One region of the Streptomyces sp. NPDC002926 genome, then DNA from elsewhere that is predicted to be linked to it. Evidence: riboswitches for the same ligand, from Rfam matches in the RefSeq annotation. Region 1 holds a riboswitch; the other holds the start of a gene.
What was found. Region 1 has a riboswitch for cobalamin ahead of ACWDZ6_RS19005 (cobalamin biosynthesis protein). Riboswitches for the same ligand answer to the same signal wherever they lie in the genome.
Positions count from the first base shown of each region.

Region 2: another riboswitch for cobalamin. It lies ahead of ACWDZ6_RS10050 (ribonucleoside-diphosphate reductase subunit alpha); the one in region 1 lies ahead of ACWDZ6_RS19005 (cobalamin biosynthesis protein).

Region 1 covers NZ_JBSFUK010000011.1:23,329-30,407, forward strand. Annotated here, with positions in the region: gene ACWDZ6_RS18995 (inorganic phosphate transporter) at 154-1,395, shown strand; gene ACWDZ6_RS19000 (hypothetical protein) at 1,408-1,629, shown strand; cobalamin riboswitch at 1,819-1,957, shown strand; gene ACWDZ6_RS19005 (cobalamin biosynthesis protein) at 2,065-3,030, shown strand; gene ACWDZ6_RS19010 (cobyric acid synthase) at 3,027-4,631, shown strand; gene cobN (cobaltochelatase subunit CobN) at 4,628-7,079, shown strand, end outside.
Region 2 covers NZ_JBSFUK010000004.1:203,399-210,477, reverse strand. Annotated here, with positions in the region: gene ACWDZ6_RS10050 (ribonucleoside-diphosphate reductase subunit alpha) at 1-1,751, opposite strand, end outside; cobalamin riboswitch at 1,890-2,015, opposite strand; gene mctP (monocarboxylate uptake permease MctP) at 2,263-3,888, opposite strand; gene ACWDZ6_RS10040 (DUF3311 domain-containing protein) at 3,885-4,184, opposite strand; gene ACWDZ6_RS10035 (YbdD/YjiX family protein) at 4,319-4,522, opposite strand; gene ACWDZ6_RS10030 (GntR family transcriptional regulator) at 4,894-5,658, opposite strand; gene ACWDZ6_RS10025 (extracellular solute-binding protein) at 5,944-7,079, shown strand, end outside.

The sequences.
Region 1 (7,079 bases):
CGTGGCACCGCCCGTACCGTTGTCGCGGCGATCGACAAGCGGAGTGACGGTTCCTCACTTGCGGACACCGCAAAGCCCGTCCCAGTTCATCTTCCGTTCATCCAGATTAACTACGTTCGCCGAGCCACTGACGTCAAACGATTGCCTGGGTAAATGGAACACATCACCTTGCTGCTCGCGATTGTGATCGTGACAGCTCTCGTGTTCGATTTCACGAACGGTTTCCACGACACCGCCAACGCGATGGCGACGACCATCTCGACCGGCGCTCTGAAACCCAAGACGGCGGTGGCCATGTCCGCCGCGCTCAACCTCGTCGGCGCGTTCCTGTCCGTGGAGGTCGCCAAGACGATCTCCAGCGGCATCGTCACCGAGTCAGGCATCACACCCGAAGTCATCTTCGCGGCGCTCGTCGGCGCCATCCTCTGGAACTTGATGACCTGGCTGATCGGCCTGCCGTCCAGTTCCTCGCACGCCCTCATGGGCGGTCTGGTCGGCGCCACCATCGCCTCGGTCGGCGTCAGCGGCGTCAACGGCGGCACGGTCGTCACCAAGGTGCTGATTCCGGCGATCGCCGCACCGCTGGTCGCCGGCCTCGCGGCGTTCCTCGCCTCCCGGCTGACGTACAAGATCGGCAAGAACGCCGACGCGAAGGCCACCTCGAAGGGGTACCGCTCCGGCCAGATCGCGTCCGCGGGCCTGGTCTCGCTGGCCCACGGCACCAACGACGCCCAGAAGACCATGGGTGTCATCACGCTGGCGCTCGTCGCCGGCGGTGTCCTCTCCCCCGGCTCCAACCCCCCGATGTGGGTCATCCTTTCCGCCGGTCTCGCGATCGCGACGGGCACCTACCTCGGCGGCTGGCGCATCATCCGCACCATGGGCACGGGCCTCACCGACCTCCAGCCGCAGCAGGGCTTCGCCGCCCAGACCAGCGCGGCCAGCGTCATCCTCGCCTCCTCCAACCTCGGCTTCTCGCTGTCGACCACGCACTCCTGCTCCGGCGCCGTGATGGGTGCGGGCCTGGGCCGCAAGGGCGGCGTGGTCCGCTGGTCCACCGCCACCCGGATGTTCGTCGCCTGGGGCCTGACGCTGCCGGCCGCGGGCCTGGTCGCCGCGGGCTCGGAGTTCGTGACCAAGCAGGGCGACTGGGGTGTCGCGGTCGTCGCGGCCTTCCTGATCGGCGCCTGCGCCGCGATCTGGTTCATCTCCCGTCGGCAGGTGGTCGACCACACCAACGTCACCGCGCCGGACGCCGAGCCCGCGGGTGTCGTGACCACCGCCATCGCGGCCGTCACCCCGCCGCCGGCCGGCACGCCCGCGCAGGACTTCAAGACCACCATCCCGGCTCCGGCCTCCGCCGACTCCGAGCCGACCCAGCCGGCCACGGTGTAAGGACAGATCAGCATGAGTATCGACTGGGCAGCTCTCGGTTCCGTCTTCGGCGTGAGCCTCGTCGCCACCGTCGCCCTGGTGGGCGTGTTCACCCTCGGCGTCGTGGGCCTGACCAAGCAGGAGTCGGCGACCGCGCAGGGCGGTTCCGCCGCCCTGGCACGCACCGGCGCGTACGCCTGTTTCGCGCTGTGCGCGGCGGCCGTGGCGTACGGGATCTATCTGATCGTCACCTGACGGCACAGTTCCACCGGGCTTTCGACAACCGCTTCACAGGCCGGGCCGGGCACCCCTTCGGGTGACCCGGCCCGGCTTTTCCGTCGCGGGCGAAACGGCGGTACGGCCCGTTTTCGACACGTAGGAGGATCCGGCCCCCATGTGTGCCCCAACACACTCTTGCACCGCAGGTCAAAGGCAAGTTGACGGTCGTTCTCGCAGCGTGGTGGACTGCCGGGGCCATCTACGGCGGCAGAAGAGGAAGCCGGTGCGAATCCGGCGCGGTCCCGCCACTGTCACCGGGGAGCAATCCCCGGAAGCCAGGAACTCTCACCGCCGATCACGTCGAACCAGGGCGCGGACACCCTGAGTGAGGACATATCGCCATGCCCGGCTGCGGTTCAGTTCCTGCTGTGAGTACAAGGGTCCATCGAGGCGAAGCGTCGGCCTGAACCCATGCGTGCCGACCGTGAATTCGTGTACGGCGCCACCGCCGGCCTGGCCGGCGACCTGCTGCTCGGCGACCCCCGCCGAGGCCATCCGGTCGCCGCGTTCGGGCGGGCCGCGGGCGCTGTCGAGCATGTCCTGTGGCGTGACCACCGCGGCTGGGGCGCGCTGCACACCGTCGTGTGCGCCGGTGGCGCCGCGGGTGCCGCAGCGCTTCTCGCGCGCGGTGCACGGGGCCGCGGCCGCGCATCCGTCGCGCTGATCGCCGCGGCCACGTGGGCCGTCGTCGGAGGGACCTCGCTGGGCCGGGAGGCACGGGCCATCGGCGGCGCGCTCGCCGCCGGAGACGTGGATGTGGCGCGGGAGCGCCTGCCGCATCTGTGCGGGCGCGACCCGCAGGCGCTGGACGAGCGGCAGATCGCGCGCGCCGTCGTCGAGTCCGTCGCCGAGAACACCTCCGACGCCGTGGTGGGCGCACTGGTCTGGGGCGCTCTCGCCGGCGTGCCCGGTCTGGTGGGGTTCCGTGCCGTCAACACGCTGGACGCGATGGTCGGGCACAAGTCGTCCAGGTACCGGCGGTTCGGCTGGGCCTCGGCGCGGCTCGACGATGTGGCCGGCTGGCCCGGGGCCCGGCTCACAGCCGCACTCGCGGTACTCGCGGGCGGGAACGCTCGCGGGGCCGTACGGGCCTGGCGGGCCGATGCGAAGAAGCACCCGAGCCCGAACGCGGGCCCGGTGGAGGCCGCGTTCGCGGGTGCGCTCGGCGTACGGCTGGGCGGAACCCTCTCGTACGGCGGCCGGGTCGAGCACCGTCCCGTACTCAACTCCGGCGGGCGCCCGGTGGAGTTCGGCGACATCGAACGCGCCGTACGGCTCTCGCGCCGCGTCGGCTGGCTGACACTGGCGACCTGCGCGGCGGGCCGCCTCGCGGGTCACGCACTGCGCGCGCGGCGCGCGGGAGAGGGGCGGGGATGAGCGGGCACAGAGGCGGCGGGCTGCTGATCGCGGGGACGACGTCCGACGCGGGCAAGAGCGTCGTCACGGCCGGGATCTGCCGGTGGCTGGTACGGCGGGGAGTGAAGGTCGCGCCCTTCAAGGGGCAGAACATGTCGCTCAATTCGTTCGTGACGCGCGAGGGCGCGGAGATCGGCCGGGCGCAGGCCATGCAGGCGCAGGCCGCACGCGTGGAGCCGAGCGCGCTGATGAACCCGGTGCTGCTCAAGCCCGGCAGCGACCGGTCCAGTCAGGTCGTGCTGATGGGCAAGCCGGTGGGCGAACTCAGTGCGCGGGGGTTCTTCGGGGGGTCCGGGCCCGCGGCGGAGCCGCAGTCAGCCGCGGGGTCGCCGGCAAGGACACTGCGCGGAGGCCGGCAGGAGGCGCTGCTCGGGACCGTCGTGGAGTGCCTGGAGGAGCTGCGGGGCACGTATGAAGCCGTGATCTGCGAGGGGGCGGGCAGCCCGGCCGAGATCAATCTGCGGCGTACGGACATCGTGAACATGGGCATCGCGCGAGCGGCACGGCTCCCGGTGCTGGTGGTCGGAGACATCGACCGCGGTGGGGTATTCGCCTCGTTCTTCGGGACCACCGCGCTGCTCAGCGCCGAGGATCAGGCGCTCGTCGCCGGGTACATCGTCAACAAGTTCCGCGGCGATGTGTCGCTGCTCGAGCCCGGTATCGAGATGCTGCGCGGGCTGACCGGTCGGCACACGTACGGGATTCTGCCGTTCGCGCACGGGCTCGGCATCGACGAGGAGGACGGGCTGCGGGTCTCGCTGCGCGGCGCGGTACGGGAGTCGGTGGTCGCGCCACCCGTGGGCGAGGACGTGCTGCGGGTCGCGGTCTGTGCCGTGCCCCTGATGTCCAACTTCACGGACGTGGACGCGCTGGCCGCCGAGCCGGGTGTCGTGGTGCGGTTCGTGGACCGGCCCGAGGAGCTCGTCGACGCCGACCTGGTGGTCCTGCCGGGAACCCGTGGCACGGTCAAGGCCCTGGCGTGGCTGAAGGAGCGCGGGCTGGCCGACGCGCTGGCGCGCAGGGCTGCCGAGGGGCGGCCTGTGCTCGGTATCTGCGGCGGTTTCCAACTGCTCGGCGAGCACATCGAGGACGAGGTCGAGTCCCGGGCGGGCCGTGTCCAGGGGCTCGGACTGCTGCCCGTACGGGTGCGGTTCGCGCGCGAGAAGACCCTCGCCCGGCCGGTCGGCGAGGCGCTGGGTGAGCGCGTGGAGGGCTACGAGATCCATCACGGCGTCGCCGATGTGCTCGGCGGCGACACCTTCATCTCCGATGGTGACGGACGGAGCCTGGACGGCTGCCGGGTCGGTGCCGTCCGGGGTACGCACTGGCACGGATCGCTGGAGAGCGACGGCTTCCGCCGGGCGTACCTGCGCGACGTCGCCCGGGCCGCGGGCCGGCGGTTCGTGCCCGCGCCCGACACCACCTTCGGGGCGCTGCGCGAGGAGCAGCTGGACCGCCTCGGCGACCTCATCGAAGAACACGCGGATACGGATGCGCTGCTGCGGCTGATCGAGTCGGGCGCACCCTCAGGACTTCCCTTCATCGCACCTGGAGCGCCATGAGCACCGAGAGCACCGTGCTGCTGCTGTCCACCGCCGATACGGATCTGCTGGCGGCCCGGGCCTCCGGCGCGCCGTACCGGATCGGCAATCCCACCCGTATCGATGTGGCGGAGGAGCTGCCCGCGCTCATCGCGGGCGCGTCCGTCGCGGTCGTGCGGCTGCTCGGCGGTAAGCGGGCCTGGGAGGACGGGCTCGCGGCCCTCAAGGCGTCCGGTATCCCGACCGTGCTGCTGGGCGGCGAGGCGGTGCCCGACGCGGAGTTGATGGCCGAGTCGTCCGTGCATGCGGGTGCGGTCGCGGAGGCTCTGCGGTATCTCGTCGAGGGCGGTCCCGGGAACCTCGTCGAGCTGGCCCGCTTCCTCACCGAGGACGTGCTGCTGGCCGGACACGGTCGTGCCGAAGCCGCGCAGAACAGGCACAGTGCCGAGCCGCGGAAGATGCCGGAGTGGGGCGTGCACGGCGCGCGTGCGTATGTGGAGGGGCGGCCGAGCGTCGGCGTGCTCTTCTACCGCGCGCACCAGCTCTCCGGGAACACCGGCTTCGTCGACACGCTGTGCGATGCGATCGAGGCGCGCGGGTCCAACGCCCTGCCCGTGTACTGCGGTTCGCTGCGCGGTGCCGACCCGGAGCTGTACGAGCTGCTGGCCAGGACCGACGCGCTGGTCGCCACGGTGCTGGCGGCGGGCGGTACGCGGGCGAGCGACGCCAGTGCCGGCGGGGACGACGAGGCCTGGGACATCGGCGCGCTCGCCGAGCTCAATGTGCCGGTGCTGCAGGGACTGTGCCTGACCTCGTCGAAGGCCGTCTGGGAGGCCTCGGACGCGGCCCTGTCCCCCATGGACGCGGCGATGCAGGTGGCGATCCCCGAATTCGACGGCCGGATCATCACTGTCCCGTTCTCCTTCAAGGAGCAGGGCCCGGACGATGTACCGGTGTATGTCGCCGACCCGGAGCGGGCCGGGCGCGTCGCCGGAATCGCCGTACGCCACGCCCTCTTGAAGCACAAGCCGAACGCCGAGAAGAAGCTCGCGCTCGTCTTCACCGCCTACCCGACCAAGCATTCGCGGGTCGGCAACGCCGTCGGTCTCGACACCCCGGCGTCTGCCGTGCGGGTGCTGGACGCGCTGCGCGACGCCGGTTACGCCGTGGAGGGCCATCCGGACAACGGCGACGAGCTGATCCACCGGCTGATCAACGCCGGTGGTCATGATGTGGAGTGGCTCACCGAGGAGCAGCTGGCCGCCGCGCCCGCGCGCGTGCCGCTCGCCGACTACCGCGCCTGGTTCGACAAGCTGGAGCCGGAGCTGCGCGACGGAATGCTGGCGCACTGGGGCGAGCCGCCGGGCAGCCTGTACATCGACGGCGACGAGATCGTGCTGGCGTCCTTGCAGTTCGGGAACGTCGTCGTGATGATCCAGCCGCCGCGCGGCTTCGGCGAGAACCCGATCGCGATCTACCACGACCCCGATATGCCGCCGTCGCACCACTACATGGCGGCGTACCGCTGGCTGGACAACAGCTTCGGCGCGGACGCGATCGTGCACATGGGCAAGCACGGCACCATGGAGTGGCTGCCGGGCAAGGGGCTCGGGCTGTCGGCGGGCTGCGGTCCTGACGCGGTGCTCGGCGAACTGCCGCTGGTGTACCCCTTCATCGTCAACGACCCGGGCGAGGGCACCCAGGCCAAGCGCCGCGGTCACGCCACCGTCGTGGACCATCTGGTGCCGCCGATGGCGCGTGCCGACACCTATGGCGACCTGGCCAAGCTGGAGCAGCTGCTCGACGAGTACGCACTCGTCAGCGATCTCGACCCGACGAAGGCCCCGGCTGTACGGGCGCAGATCTGGACGCTGGTGAAGGCCGCCGAACTGCATCACGATCTGCATGTGGACGAGCAGCCGGACGACGGCGAGTTCGACTCCTTCGTCATGCACATCGACGGCTATCTCTGCGAGATCAAGGACGTTCAGATCAGGGACGGTCTGCACATCCTGGGCGGCGGCCCGGAGGCCGAGGCCAGGGTCAATCTCGTACTGGCCGTGCTGCGCGCCTCGCAGGTGTGGGGCGGCACGGCGAACGCTCTGCCGGGGCTCAGGGCCTGTCTCGCCGAACACTTCGGACTGGTGGAGAAGGAGCTGCTCGGCGAGCCGGGTGCGCCGGTGAAGGTGCCGGTGGAGCTCACGGAGCTGGTCGACGGACCCGCGCGGACCGGTGCCGACGCGATCGATCTGCTGGAACAGCTGTGCCGGCGGCTCGCGGAGGGGATGGAGGAGCGCGGCTGGGAGGTGTCCGCCGTGGCCGGTCTCGTGGCCGAGGTGCTGGGCAGTGCCGGGCCTTCCGGGGTGGCTCCCTCCGTGTCCCCGTGCCCGGACGCGGTGGCCGTGCTGGGCTTCGCCTGCGCGGAGGTCGTGCCGCGGCTGGCCAGGACGACGGACGAGATCGACCATA
Region 2 (7,079 bases), on a different contig from region 1:
TCCGGCCAGTTCAGCTCGACGTCGTAGTGGTCGGGGTGCAGCACGCCGCGGGCCGCGCGCGTCCGGGACCAGGCGGGCAGCGGGCCATTGCGCTCGGCGAGGTCGCAGGACGCCTCGTACGCCGCGAGCATGATCCGCTCGGCGATCTTCGTGGAGAGCGCCTTCGCCTCGGCCGAGTCGAAGGGCAGACGGAGCTTGAAGAAGACGTCCTGGAGGCCCATCGCGCCGAGGCCCACCGGACGCCACTTGGCGTTGGAGCGGCCGGCCTGCTCGGTCGGGTAGAAGTTGATGTCGACGACGCGGTCGAGGAAGGTGACGGCGGTACGGACGGTCGCGTCGAGCCGCTCCCAGTCGATGCCGCCGTCGGCCACGAACGACCCCAGGTTGACCGAGCCGAGGTTGCAGACGGCCGTCTCACCGTCGTCCGTCACCTCGAGGATCTCGGTGCAGAGGTTCGAGGAGTGGACCGTGTGGCCCGGCTCCGCCGTCTGGTTGGCGGTGCGGTTGGAGGCGTCCTTGAAGGTCATCCAGCCCTGGCCGGTCTGGGCGAGCGTCCGCATCATGCGGCCGTAGAGGTCACGGGCCGGCATGGACTTCTGCGCGAGACCCGCGGCCTCGGCCCTGCGGTACGCCGCGTCGAACTCGTCGCCCCACAGGTCGACCAGCTCCGGCACGTCCGCGGGCGAGAACAGCGACCAGTCGGCGTCCGCCTCGACGCGGCGCATGAACTCGTCCGGGATCCAGTGCGCGAGATTCAGGTTGTGCGTACGCCGGGCGTCCTCACCGGTGTTGTCGCGCAGCTCCAGGAACTCCTCGATGTCGGAGTGCCAGGTCTCCAGGTAGACGGCGGCGGCGCCCTTGCGCCTGCCGCCCTGGTTCACCGCGGCGACCGAGGCGTCGAGGGTCTTGAGGAACGGGACGATGCCGTTGGAGTGGCCGTTGGTGCCCCGGATCAGCGAACCGCGCGAGCGGATACGGGAGTAGGAGAGGCCGATGCCGCCCGCGTGCTTCGAAAGACGGGCCACCTGGTGGTAGCGGTCGTAGATCGAGTCGAGCTCGTCCAGCGGCGAGTCCAGCAGATAGCAGGAGGACATCTGAGGGTGGCGGGTGCCGGAGTTGAAGAGCGTGGGCGAGGAAGGCAGGTAGTCGAGGCGGCTCATCAGGCCGTACAGCGCGGCGACTTCGTCCAGGGCAAGGACCGAATCGTCCTCGGCGAGACCGCAGGCGACGCGCAGCATGAAGTGCTGGGGGGTCTCGATGACCTGACGGGTGATCGGGTGCCGAAGCAGATACCGGCTGTAGAGGGTGCGCAGACCGAAGTAGCCGAAGCGGTCGTCGGCGGCCTGGTCGACGAGGGAGTCCAGCCGCGCTGCGTGCAGCGTCACGAACCGTGCCGTGCGGTCCGCGATCAGGCCCTCGCGGTGCCCGACCGCGACGGAAGCGGAGAAGGCAACCGCGCCCTGTCCGGCTGCCTCGTCCGCGATATGACGGGTCAGCAGCCGGGCGGCGAGCCGCGAGTAGGCAGGATCCTCGGAGATCAGCCCCGCGGCCGCGTCGGTGGCGAGGCTCCGTAGCTCGGCCGCGTCCGACCCGGCGTGCCGGCCGCGCAGCGCGGCGGCGGCGACGCGTCCGGGGTCGGTGTCGGGCAGATCGGCGGTGAGGTCCGTGAGGGTCCGCAGCAGCGCGGTCCCGGGGCCGTCGGCCACCTGCTCGGAGATGCCTGAAGCCGGATCGGCTGGCGCGATGGTCACGTGGTGCTCTCCCTCGCTCGGCTCTGGGCCGGCGGGGGAGGGGAGGCCGGTACGGGCGCACCCGTCGAAGGGCAGCACACCGTACGGCGTCCACCGGCCCAACCGCGAGGCCCGGACGTCTCGGCACCCGGTTCGGTCGAGCCGGATGCACCGTCGGCAGGTCCTCGGACTGGCGGGGTACGACAAAGCGCACCGCATCACACCGTTGCGGGACAGTTCCGGATTCGCACCGGATTCCCCTGCGTCGACAGCGAGCATGAGCATACATGTGGGGGCCGCTTGATGCGGCACCCCCCACATGTTGTGTCGTGGAGCACTGCGGCTCCAACGCGTAAGTGAGCAAGGCGATCCCGGGGATGGGCCGTGTCTCCGCCCCGGATCCCGCGTCCCCCGTCGTCGGCGGCGCTTGATCCGCCGGGCGCGGCGGGAAGGTTCAGCCCGTCCGCCCCACAGCAAAGGGCCGTCGCGTCCCCTCCCGGGAAACGCGACGGCCCTCACGCCGGCCGCACCGTCAGTGACTCACCCCCGCCGTCGCCGGCGGCAGTTCCACCTGGACGCCCGCGTCGCCCGCGTCCGCCGTGTAGTCCGACGGGCTGGTCTCGTCGACGCCCTCCGGGGCCTTGAGCGCACGCAGGACGAACGTCATGACCACCGTCACCACCACGTTCAGGATGAACGCCGTGAGGCCGATGTAGCCGATCTCGCCGATGCCCGGGATCTCCGCCGAGGAGCCGCCGAAGTGCTTCTGTGCCGGGCTCGCGACTCCGTACGCCGCCGACGTGCCGTAGATCATGCCGACCGCCCAGCCCGCCAGCAGCGCCCAGCGGTGGAACCAGCGCGTGAACAGGCCGCCGACCAGCGCCGGGAAGGTCTGGAGGATCCAGATGCCGCCGAGGAGCTGGAAGTTGATCGCCACTGTCTTGTCCATCGTCAGGACGAAGACCAGCGCGCCCACCTTCACCAGCAGCGAGACCAGCTTGGAGACCTTCATCTCCTGCGCGGGTGTCGCGTCCGGCTTGATGAAGTCCTTGTAGATGTTCCGGGTGAACAGATTCGCCGCCGCGATCGACATGATCGCCGCCGGCACCAGCGCGCCGATGCCGATCGCCGCGAACGCCACACCGGCGAACCAGTCCGGGAACATCGTCTCGAACAGCTGAGGGATCGCCAGCTGACCGTTCTGCACCTTGATTCCGGCCGCGATCGCCATGAACCCGAGCAATGCCAGCAGACCCAGCATCAGCGAATACAGCGGCAGGATGGTGGTGTTGCGGCGGATCACATCACGGCTGCGCGAGGACAGTGTGGCCGTGATCGAGTGCGGATACATGAAGAGCGCGAGCGCCGAGCCCAGCGCCAGCGTCGCGTAACCCCACTGGCCCGCCTCACCCGGCACCAGCGCGCCGCGTGGCTTCTCCGTCGCCGGGTTGACCTGTGCGAACGCGTCGCCCGCCTTCGCGAAGATGTCGTCGAAGCCGCCGAGCTTGATCGGGATGTAGATGATCGCCACCGCGATGACGATGTAGATCAGCGCATCCTTGACGAACGCGATCAGTGCCGGCGCCCGCAGGCCGGACGAGTAGGTGTACGCCGCCAGCACACCGAAGGCGATCAGCAGCGGCAGGTCCTTGACGAACCAGCTGGTCGTCTCGCCGCCGCCGACGCCCATCACATCGAGCACCGCCTGGATGCCGACCAGTTGGAGCGCGATGTACGGCATCGTCGCCAGGATGCCGGTGACGGCGACCGCAAGCGAGAGACCCTTCGAGCCCCAGCGCCCGCGTACGAAGTCCGAGGTGGTGACGTACCCGTGCTTGTGCGACACCGACCACAGCCGCGGCAGGAAGGTGAAGATCAGCGGATATACGAGGATCGTGTACGGCACGGCGAAGAAGCCCGCCGCGCCCGCCGCGTAGATAGCCGCCGGCACGGCGACGAACGTGTACGCCGTGTACAGGTCACCGCCGAGCAGGAACCAGGTGACCCAGGTGCCGAACGACCGGCCGCCCAGGCCCCATTCGTCGAGGCTGTCGCTCTCCGCCTTGCGCCAGCGCGCGGCCAGGAAGCCCATGACCGTGACGGCCAGGAAGAAGAAGATGAAGACGCCGAGTGCGACGCCGTTCACGCCGTCCTTCACTTCGACGCACCTCCCTTGCGGGCGCGCTGGTCACGCTGCCACAGCTGGTAAGCGATCATGGTGAGTGCGGTCGAGACGAGCACCCAGAGCATCTGGTACCAGTAGAAGAACGGGATGCCGATGAAGGCAGGCTCGGTCTTCGCATACGAACTGACCCAGAGCATCGCCACAAACGGCGCGAAGAGGCAGAGGGCGATGATCACGCGCACCGGCGTGATGACCGGCGGTTTCGCGTCAGGAACTTCAGGAACTTCAGGCAATTCCGGCGCTTCTGGCGCGCCAGGCTCTGCTGACATACGGCGGCTCCGTCCCCTCACCTGTGGCCTGTGTAATGCGCAGGCAATCTAGGCGAGGGTCTCGCGCAGAGTCACCCCCTGTTCGCATATCGGTACGGCAACAACTTTCAACCCCGCCGCCTTCACCAGCGGTTTCAGCAACAGGGGAAGCCTGAACCCGGGTCCGACTCCTGGCGGTCCGTCCGCATCCGCTCGAATTCCCGCCGGGACGGCACGGATACGGCCGGATCGTGGGACCGCGCGTGTGCGACATACCGGTTGTATGCCGTCTCGTCCATCAATTCGCGTACGTACCGGCGCACCGCGCCGACGGCCCGCCGCAGCCCGTTCAGCAGCATCCCGCGCCTCCCCCTTCTCCTCCTCGGTGGGCCGGAGTCCGGCCGGGGCTGTCAACGTCGACACCACATACGGCGCTTCGTCCGGCGTCGCGGTCCCCGGCCGGCGCACCGCCCGCGATCGCGGCGAAGCAGTCGTGCCGTGGCCGATGGAGTACGAGCCGAGGGCGGCGGCCACCATCCAGGTGGCCGACACCTCATCGCCGCGCGAGAGTGCCAGTACCTGCCGGCCGGCCGCGCCGATCGGCGCAACGGGCCTCCGGATGACGATGGTTCGGGAGTTTGCTGAGCGCACCGCTTCGTCCTCCCGTCGCTTGCGATGACGGGAGGACCGTAGAGCAGGAATGTCACCCGCGCCACACCACGTGCAGGACTCAGTCCTTGGGGCGCTGAAGCCTCGCCACGAACTTGTACCGGTCGCCGCGGTACACCGAGCGCACCCACTCCACCGGCTCACCCTGCGCGTCCAGCGAGTGGCGCGACAGCATCAGCATCGGCAGGCCCACGTCCGTACCGAGCAGCCCCGCCTCGCGCGGTGTGGCCAGCGAGGTCTCGATCGTCTCCTCGGCCTCGGCCAGATGAACGTCGTACACCTCGGCCAGCGCCGTGTAGAGCGAGGTGTACTTCACCAGGCTGCGCCGCAGTGCCGGGAAGCGCTTGGCCGACAGATGCGTCGTCTCGATCGCCATCGGTTCGCCGCTCGCCAGCCGCAGCCGCTCGATCCGGAGCACCCGTCCGCCGGTCGCGATGTCCAGCAGTCCGGCCAGCGTGTCGTCGGCCGTGACGTACCCGATGTCCAGCAGTTGCGAGGTGGGCTCGAGACCCTGGGCCCGCATGTCCTCGGTGTACGAGGTGAGCTGCAGGGCCTGCGAGACCTTGGGCTTGGCCACGAAGGTGCCCTTGCCCTGGATGCGCTCGAGGCGGCCCTCGACGACCAGTTCCTGGAGCGCCTGGCGCACCGTCGTGCGCGAGGTGTCGAACTCCGCGGCGAGCGTGCGCTCCGGCGGTACGGGCGTGCCGGGCGGCAGCGTCTCCGTCATGTCCAGCAAGTGGCGCTTCAGCCGGTAGTACTTGGGCACCCGCGCGGTACGGGTCTGTGCCCCGCCCTCGGTCTCGGTGCCGCCCCCGTCCGTGGCCATGGCCCGCCTTCCCGACTCTTGTCCTGCTGCCGTCACCGGCTCCTCCGTCTGTTGCGGCTCACATGGTGGCACGGTCCGGTCGCGGGTCGTCGACCTCCCTCAGGTGTCGGTCCGATAACGGAGGTGACAGCCCTTCTTATACACCCTTGACACCCCTAAAGGTCTAGGCCAAGCTCCGGGTACTGGTCTAAACCATTAAAGACCAGGTCCCAGCCCCACGAGCAGTACTCGTCGTATGTCTTCGCGGTGGGCAGGGGGGTTGCAGGCATCCCTGAGGAGGGTGGCGTGAAGCGCAAGCTCATCGCGGCGGTAGGCGTCGCGGGCATGATGATCGGCCTTGCGGCCTGTGGTGATTCGGACAAGGGCGGGGACAAGGCCGGCGGCGGCGACGCCAAGGAACTGACCGTCTGGCTGACGGTCGACGCCCAGAACAACTGGCCCGATCTGGTGAAGGCCGCCGACGACGCGATCGTCAAGAAGCACCCGGGCATCAAGATCAAGCACGAGTACTACGGCTGGCCGGACAAGAACGCCAAGCTCGACGCCGTACTCGCCACGGACAAGGCTCCGGACGTGGTCGAGATGGGCAACACCGAGATGCTCGGCTACATGACCAAGGGCGCGTTCGCCGAGGTCGACCCGAAGAAGTTCGAGCAGTCGGACGCGTGGCTGGACGGCCTCAAGGAGTCCGTCACCTACGACGGCAAGACCTACGGCGTCCCCTACTACGCCGGTGGCCGTGTCGGCACCTGGCGCAAGGACATCGCCACCGAGGCCGGCGTGAAGGCCGCCCCGAAGACATACGCGGAACTCACCGCCGCCCTGGACAAGATCCAGGAGAAGAAGGGCGACAAGTTCAGCGCCTGGTACCAGCCTTCGCCGGACTGGTACGCGGCGATGTCGTTCGTGTACGACGCCGGTGGCTCCATCGCCAAGAAGGACGGCGACACGTGGAAGGCCAACCTCTCCTCGCCCGAGTCCCTCAAGGGCCTCAATGAGTACAAGTCGATCCTCGACAAGTACATGCACGGCGACAAGACGAAGGACGAGTCCGACCGGCCGGTCGTCTTCGGGCAGGGCAAGTCCGCGACCATCTTCAGCGCTGCCTGGGAGGGCGGCACCGCCGCCGACCCGAAGAACGACAAGGTCGGCAAGCTCGCCGACAAGCTCGAGAACTTCGTGATGCCCGGCCCGAACGGCAAGGCCCTTCCCGTCTTCCTCGGCGGCTCCGACCTGGCCGTCCCGGTCAAGTCCAGGGCGCAGGAGGTCGCGGCCGAGTGGATCAACGCCTTCACCGGCGCCCAGGGCCAGAAGGGTCTGCTCGCCAAGGGCAACCTGCCCAACAACAAGACGGACCTGGCGACCCTGAAGAACGACCCGAAGACGGTGGTCCCGGCCACCGCCGCCGAGTCCAACTGGTT